Linked DNA regions of Ciceribacter thiooxidans. The protein of the gene in region 1 interacts with the protein of each later gene in a pairwise test. Links are inferred from orthologs where the notes say so. Each region holds a gene or a part of one and is shown on either strand. Other genes may lie near its edges.

What was found. The genes of interacting proteins can lie anywhere in the genome.
Region 2: the proteins of rlmB (region 1) and H4I97_RS07610 interact in binary tests that used the Escherichia coli proteins (3 or more experiments, as listed by UniProt). The link is inferred for Ciceribacter thiooxidans from one-to-one orthologs.

Annotation. Positions count from the first base shown.
Region 1 is NZ_CP059896.1:1,955,251-1,960,499, forward strand. The notes cover bases 1,299-4,055. They hold rlmB (23S rRNA (guanosine(2251)-2'-O)-methyltransferase RlmB), read left to right. Parts: upstream 1,299-2,113; coding sequence 2,114-2,998; downstream 2,999-4,055. Other genes in these bases: tuf (elongation factor Tu), read right to left, coding at 1,299-1,505; H4I97_RS09405 (MliC family protein), read right to left, coding at 2,995-3,306; H4I97_RS09410 (hypothetical protein), read left to right, coding at 3,549-4,055. Outside these bases: H4I97_RS09380 (hypothetical protein), read right to left, coding at 1-118; more of tuf, read right to left, coding at 330-1,298; more of H4I97_RS09410, read left to right, coding at 4,056-4,184; H4I97_RS09415 (DNA primase family protein), read left to right, coding at 4,198-5,249. UniProt on the Escherichia coli protein: Specifically methylates the ribose of guanosine 2251 in 23S rRNA.
Region 2 is NZ_CP059896.1:1,601,949-1,604,765, forward strand. It holds H4I97_RS07610 (NAD(P)H-hydrate dehydratase), read right to left. Parts: upstream 2,242-2,817; coding sequence 760-2,241; downstream 1-759. Other genes in the region: H4I97_RS07605 (EamA family transporter), read right to left, coding at 1-690; H4I97_RS07615 (P-II family nitrogen regulator), read left to right, coding at 2,588-2,817. UniProt on the Escherichia coli protein: Bifunctional enzyme that catalyzes the epimerization of the S- and R-forms of NAD(P)HX and the dehydration of the S-form of NAD(P)HX at the expense of ADP, which is converted to AMP.

The DNA.
Region 1 (5,249 bases):
TCGAGACGTTCCAGATGAGCGGCCGGCCGTCATCGGCACGCGCCGCCGCGCCGAGAGGCAGGCAGCCGAACGCCAGGCAAACGGCAACAGTCGTCGCCGCGGAACGAATCGTCTTCACATCGGGAACCGTGGTTTGTCGGCCGTCGAATGCGCTCGAACCATGCGAGCGCGGCGAAATCACTGATAACTTTCTACCACCACGGGAGCTCTGCCGCAACCCGCAGGCCTGCAGCGCAGCCTTCCTGCCCGCGCATGACGAAGGATTATAAAAAGACGAAAGCCCCGCCGTTTCCGGCGGGGCTCTCCCGGTCCCTTAAAGGAACCGAAACTTACTCGATGATCGAGGCGACGATGCCGGCGCCGACGGTACGGCCGCCTTCGCGGATAGCGAAGCGCAGCTTTTCTTCCATCGCGATCGGAACGATCAGCTCGACTTCAACCGTCACGTTGTCGCCCGGCATGACCATTTCCGTGCCTTCCGGAAGCGACACGATGCCCGTCACGTCCGTCGTGCGGAAGTAGAACTGCGGACGGTAGTTCGTGAAGAACGGCGTATGACGGCCGCCTTCTTCCTTCGTCAGGATGTAGGCCTCAGCCATGAACTTCTTGTGCGGCTTGACCGAACCCGGCTTGCACAGGATCTGGCCACGCTCAACGCCGTTGCGGTCAACGCCGCGCAGCAGCGCGCCGATGTTGTCGCCGGCCTGGCCCTGGTCGAGCAGCTTGCGGAACATTTCAACGCCCGTGCAGGTCGACTTGATGGTCGGACGGATGCCGACGATCTCGACTTCTTCACCGACCTTGATGATGCCACGCTCGACGCGGCCGGTCACAACCGTACCACGGCCCGAGATCGAGAACACGTCTTCGATCGGCATCAGGAACGGCTGGTCGATCGGACGTTCCGGCGTCGGGATGTAGGCGTCGACAGCATCCATCAGAGCGCGGATGGCGTTCTCGCCGATTTCCTTGTTGCTGTCTTCGAGAGCAGCAAGAGCCGAGCCCTTGATGACCGGGATTTCGTCGCCCGGGAAGTCGTAGGACGACAGCAGTTCGCGAACTTCGAGCTCGACGAGTTCGAGAAGCTCGGCGTCGTCAACCTGGTCGACCTTGTTCAGGAACACGACGATCGCCGGAACGCCGACCTGGCGGGCGAGCAGGATGTGTTCGCGGGTCTGCGGCATCGGGCCGTCGGCAGCCGAGCAAACCAGGATCGCGCCGTCCATCTGCGCAGCACCGGTGATCATGTTCTTGACGTAGTCGGCGTGGCCGGGGCAGTCGACGTGCGCGTAGTGGCGGTTCGCCGTTTCATACTCGACGTGCGCCGTCGAGATCGTGATACCACGAGCCTTTTCTTCCGGTGCCGCGTCGATCTGGTCATAGGCCTTGAATTCACCGAAGTACTTGGTGATCGCCGCCGTCAGAGACGTCTTGCCATGGTCAACGTGGCCAATCGTGCCGATGTTAACGTGCGGCTTCGTGCGCTCAAACTTACTCTTTGCCATTTGAATGCTTCCTATGATCGTAAATGGTTGACCCGGCAAACGGGTTTAGTGCCGCCGTTTAAGGCTTTCGCAGCAATTGCGCAAGACCTATTTGCTCTGCGCGGCAAAGGCCGCGGCATGGGCGATCCGGATACCGTCTCGCCTGCGCAAAATAGACCGAAACAGCCGGCCGGCACCGGCGACAGACCGGCAAACACGCGAGTTCGGGTTGTGGGTGCGATTTGGAGCGGGTAGCGGGAATCGAACCCGCGTATTCAGCTTGGAAGGCTGCTGCTCTACCATTGAGCTATACCCGCGGTGTTCGATCCGATGTCGGAATGGTGGAGGGAGTTGGATTTGAACCAACGTAGGCTGAGCCAACGGATTTACAGTCCGTCCCCTTTAACCACTCGGGCATCCCTCCAGTCTCCGACCGGATCAAGCGACCAAGCTTTCTCCAGATCCTCGGAGCGATGCCCCCGTGATCTGCGGCGGGTATATGACCGCCCTGCCGGTCGATGTCAACACGATGTCAGGGGAATTTTGCCGAAATTTTTCCGCGCCTCGCAAAAACGCCGCCGCCGCCGGGCACCTCTATCCGCCGCAAGACTTCGTCGCTATAAAGCCGCATGGCCAAAGACACTTCCAAAGACAGATCCGCCCGCGACAGCCACTATGCCACCTTGCGCCGCCAGGTGCGTGACGCCAAGCGCGAGAGGGGAGAAATCCCCACCCCGGCACCTCAGAAGCGGAAGAAATCCGCCGAAGGCTGGACACCGCCGCAGCTCGCTCCCGAGCAGGTGCTGCTCTACGGCCTGCACACCGTCCGTGCCGCTCTCGACAACCCCGAGCGCAAGCTGATCAAGCTTTCGGCGACGCAGAATGCGCTGGTCAGGCTCGAAATCTCATCTGTGGAAAACCTCGGAATTCCGTTCGAGACGGTGACGCCGCAGGACCTCGACAAGATCCTCGGTCCTGAAGCGATCCACCAGGGCGTGATGCTGGAGACCCGGCCCCTGCCCGTCCGACGCCTGGAAGCGCTGAAGGAAAGTCCGCTCCTGCTCGTGCTCGACCAGGTGACGGACCCCCACAATGTCGGCGCCATCATGCGTTCGGCGGTTGCCTTCAATGCCGGAGCGGTGATCACCACCCAGCGCCACAGCCCGACCGAATCGGGCGTGCTGGCCAAATCGGCCTCGGGCGCCCTCGAACTCATCCCCTACATCCAGATCACCAATCTCGCCGATGCGCTCGGCGAACTGCACCGCCTCGGCTTCTATTCGATCGGTCTCGATTCGGAGGGGCCGGCCCCGCTCGAAGGCACCTTCCGCGGCGAGAAGATTGCGCTCGTGCTCGGTTCGGAAGGCAAGGGCCTGCGCCAGAAGACGCGCGAAACCGTTAATGCGCTCGCCCGGCTCGACATGCCGGGGGCGATCAAGTCGCTCAACGTCTCCAATGCGGCAGCGATCGCGCTCTACGCCTCGCGGCAGTTCCTCGCGAAGGCTGCGTCCTAGTCGGTGTCTTCCGCTCGGCAGACGAGCGGTGCCGTCCCCGGCACCGTGAGGGTCGCATCCTCGCCCCTGCCCCGCAGTTCGACACCATCCGCCTCGTATCGGAAGCCGTCGCCCGAGATCGCGACCGGGAGATCGTAGGCCTTGCCGTCCGGGAAGCGCACATAGGCCGTATCGTTCTCGAAACGCACGGTGAACGTGCTGCCGTTCTCACACATGTAGACGGCCGTCGGCACGTCCTCGGCAATAGCCGGCACCGCCGGCACGGCAAACGCGACCAGTCCTGCAAACACGCGCAAACGTCGGATCATGGGAGCCTCCTGCAACTCTGACGATCATAACGCAACGAGGCACGCGGGACTACGACAAATGTCAAGAAGGGCGGAGAGCGGAAGCGGGCGGCAAAGAATGGCCCTGAGAAAAATGGTGCCCCCGGCAGAAGTAGAAGTTACTTTATGTATCAATAACATAAGTAGGTTCGTCAGGGGAAATCTGACCATTGATTTCCAATCGCTTTTCGAACGGTACCCCTCACCCTATGTGTCGGTGCGCCATGGCGTATGAGCTTACTCCACAAGATCACCAGGTCGTGTGGGCGTTCGGCGATCTGGTCATGGGCCGCGTCGATCTGCCGGGCGCCATACTCAAGAGAAACCTTGATGCCGGGGCGATTTACGATCTCTACATCCTCCTTCAAGAGGCCGAGAAACAAAGCTCGGACGCCATCGTCCGGCTAGGCTGCGAACCTCGCTCGTCCAGCGCCAAATTGGCGGCGGCCAAAGAAGCTCGGGTCACTCGAATAGGCCGCATTCTCTGCGGCTATCTTCAATCTGAAGAATCTTTCGATGCCATCTCATCGCGACATCATCTCTCTGCGCGCGACCGAGAGTTGACGGTCGCGCTGCTCGTGGACCGCCACCGACGGATCGGGCGTGCGCTGCGGACCATGTTCGACGTTTCCAGGGCCAACGAGAAGCTGGACTTGCAAAACAGCTATCAGGCCTCTGCGGCGGTGGATGTGAACTTTGCCGAGCGCCGCCGGCTCGCGCGGAACGCCAACCACGTTGCCAAGCTAAAGGGCGGACGAGGTCTGCAGCTTCGGACCATCATGAAGAAATTCAATCTCAGCGTCGACGACGCGCTTGCGGTCGTCGGACGCGGCCGAGACGGGAGACCGGCACGTGACTAGGACAACAGAAAGAATGGTTCCCGTCGTCGTCCTCGATATGCTGGCGGAGCGGGTAGCGCTTGATCGCGTCTATTCCTCCGGGGACTTGCCGCTCTCCCTGGTACCGGAAGATATCCCGGAAGACTGGCGCAAATTCCTGCCGTTCGACCGTCTGCAGCATGGCCACCGTCGCGTTCACAAGATGCTGCGCAACCCGCCCGGCGGGCTTTCCGTCATCATGAAGAGGGTTCGGTCCGATGGTCCCGCAAAAGGGCGAAAGATGCTGCATTCGGTGGAAGTCGTTGTGGTTGGTGGCGACGGCGAGCCGCGACGCGGAAAGGGGAAGATCGATCCAACGGCCATCGAATATTGCGCAGGTCTCGACCACTCGGACACCGATAACGCCAAACGGCTTCTCACCTATCACGAGGGGAAGATCCTCGTCATTGCGCAGGACAAGGCGAAAGAGCCGATGCTTGCAGTGTGGGACGGCCGCAAATGGGACTATAGGCAGGGGCGCGAAAAGGCGACCTTGCTGGCCCAGGAGATCGGCGACCTTATCCAGATCGAGGCGACGCACCTGAAACCCGACAAGGATTGGCAGGAAGCGATCGACGAGGCCAAACCGCACAGAGAGATTGCCGAGGAAGACCGGACGGGCGACCAGAAGAAGACCGTCGCGAAGGCCGACGAGGCGCTTGCGGAATATGCCAAACGAGTGAAACGCCGACGGGAATTCGGCGTGTCGAGCAAGAACTCGCAGCGCGTCTCCTCCATGCTGAAAATGGCGTGGCCGCACGTACTCAAGAGGCCCGACGAATTCAACGCTGATCCTCTCCGTTTTGCCTGCCAGAACGCCACGCTGACATTCAAGCCTGTTCACTCTTCGGATGGTTCCGGCACCTGCCAGTATGTCCGCCTAGAGGTATTGCACGGACATCGGTCGGAACACCTGATCACGCAGCTTGCCAATGCGAGCTTCGATCGAGACTCGGAATGCCCGGAATGGATAGCCTTCCTTGAGAAGGTGCTTCCTGACCCTGAAGTAAGGCGGCTTGTGCAGGTCGCGTCGGGGCTCGGCCTCGT
Region 2 (2,817 bases), 350 kb from region 1 along the record:
GATCATTGCTCCCCATACGGCAAAGCCGAAGACGGTCGCACCGTAAGCCACGAAGAGCACGGCCCCTGCCCCTTCGAGATTGAGGTTGGCCAGTGCCTGCAGGTCGCGGTCCCATCCCTCGAAGAGCGCCGAAATGATGAAGAGCGGGATCGGCGGCACCAGGCTCACCCAGACCATCAGGTTCAGCATCTGAACCTTGCCGACCTTCTTCATCAACATGTTGGAGCAGGCCCAGGCGACGGCGGCGGCCAGCACGAGCACGAGGCCCGCGACGGTGAAGGTGCCGTCGATCGAGCTGGCGATGAGCGCGACGCCAGAAAAGGCGAGAACCATGCCGGCAATCTGCAGCGGCCGCGGCCGGTCTCCGTAAAGGAGAAAGGCGAGCAGGACCGTGAAGAAGGCCTGCGACTGCAGGAGCAGGGAAGCGAGACCGGGCGGTGCCCCGACATTCATGCCGATAAAAAGGAAGGAGAACTTGACCACGCCGAGCATCACCCCGATGCCGAGGATCAGTCGCCACGGCACATCCGGACGGCGGATGAAGAAGGCGAGCGGCAAGGCGGCGAACAGGAAGCGGAGCGCGGAAAAGAGAAGCGGCGGGAAATTGTCGAGGCCGAGCTTGATCACCACGAAGTTGAAGCCCCAGACGGCGGCGACGAGGACGAGCATCAGGATGTGAAGGGGCGACATGGGGAGAATCTCCGGCTGCTGGTGGGTGACCGATACACCCGCGCCCGTGGTTTCGAAAAACGTATTTCGCTAATGCCAGCGATCGATATGGTTGATGAGGGTCTCGGCGGTGAGGCTCGCGCCGGCCTTGCTCGCCGCCTCGCCATGCAGCCAGACGCCGGCCGCCGCCGCCTCGAAGGCGGGCATCCCCTGCGCCAGAAGTCCACCGACGATGCCGGCGAGCACATCCCCCGATCCGGCGGTGGCGAGAGAGGCCGGGGCATTTTCGTTGATGACGGCGCGACCGTCCGGTGCGGCGATGACACTGTCGGCGCCCTTGTAGACGACGGCGGCGTTGGCGCGGGCGGCTGCCTGCCTCGCCCTGTCGACCTTGCTCAGCGCCGGATCGTCGGCAAGATCGGGAAAGAGCCTTGCGAACTCACCCTCGTGCGGTGTCAGCACAAGACGAGGCGCTCCATCCGCAAAGGCTGAGAAGAGAGCCTGCGGGTCCTCCGCGAAGGCGGTGATGCCGTCGGCATCTAGGACGAGGTGTCGGCCTGTTGCGGCGAGCGCTGTGACGAAGGCACGAGCCTTCGGACCCACGCCGAAACCGGGTCCGAGGACGAAGGCGGTGCGCCGCTCGTCGCGAAGGTAGTCGTCAAGGTCGTTCCCGGTCTCGACCGCCTTCAGCATGACGGCGGTGAGATGGGCCGCATTGGCCGCGATCGCATCCGGCGGCGTGGCGACAGTGACGAGTCCCGCCCCCGCCCTCAGGCCTGCGGCGGCCGCGAGCCGTGCGGCACCCGTCGCTGTGGCCGGCCCGGAAAAGACGGTGAGATGACCGCGGCGGAACTTGTGGGCGGTGGCATCGGTCGTCGGCAGGGCGGCAAGCCACTCTTGCGGACCGTTGACGAAGAGGTGCACGTCCTTCGCCTCGACGAGGCGGAACGGGATTCCGATGTCGACGGTTTCCACGCTGCCGCAATGGAGCCGCCCGGGAAGCAGCAGATGCCCCGGCTTGCGGGTCATGAAGGTGACGGTGTGGCGTGCCTTGAACGCGGCGCCCATGACGGTGCCGGTTCGCCCGTCGATCCCGGAAGGCAGATCGACCGCGACCACCGGCGCGCCTGCCTCGTCTACCCGTCGCACGATATCGACAACAACCGGCGGTACGGAGCGCGCGAGCCCCGCCCCGAAGATGGCGTCGACGATCACGTCGCCCCGCATCGGAAAATAGGTTTCGAGCGCTTCTGCGGGAACCGGGCAACGGGAGCGGGCCGTTGCGGCATCGCCCTTGAGTTTCGACGGATCGCCGAGGTGGTAGAGTGCGACGGCAGCTCCGCTCTCCTGCAAGGCCCTCGCCGCCACGTAGCCGTCACCGCCGTTGTTGCCGGGACCGCAGAGAACGACGAAGCGCTCGCCGCCGGGAAAGAGCTTGAGAACGGCGGCGGTGACTGCCTGCCCCGCTTTCTCCATCAGGCCGAAGGAATCAATGCCAGACGCTGCAGCCGCAGCGTCGACCTCTCCCATCGCCGACGGTGTCAGCAGCCAGTTGTCGCGTCCCTTTGCCATACCGCCATTGAACCCATTCCCGTTGGAAAGACAACAGGCATCGCCGTCGCAGCGTCAACGACCAAATATAGTGCATTTGCCTACATTGTAATCACTGCCAGCCTGCTTTGCAGGCACGTTGCGCATTTGCGAATCCGACCGAAGAATCGGCGAATTTCGCCGTCCCGCCGCATTCTCGCTCCAATTTCCATCTGTTTTTCTCCGGAAACGCGCGGGATTCGGCCCTTCCCTTCAAAAATCGGCGCACTTTTTCGAAAAACCTGTCGCCAACTGGCACGGCGCGTGCATCATTATGGGCGAGCGGGATCATCCTGCCGTAATGAGAGAAGCGGAGAGAAATTTTCTCATGAAAAAGATCGAAGCGATCATAAAGCCCTTCAAGCTCGATGAAGTGAAGGAAGCCCTTCAGGAAGTCGGCCTGCAAGGCATCACCGTCACGGAGGCCAAGGGGTTCGGTCGCCAGAAGGGACATACCGAGCTTTACCGGGGTGCGGAATACGTCGTGGATTTTCTGCCCAAGGTGAAGGTCGAGGTCGTCCTGGCGGACGAAAACGTGGAAGCCGTCATCGATGCGAT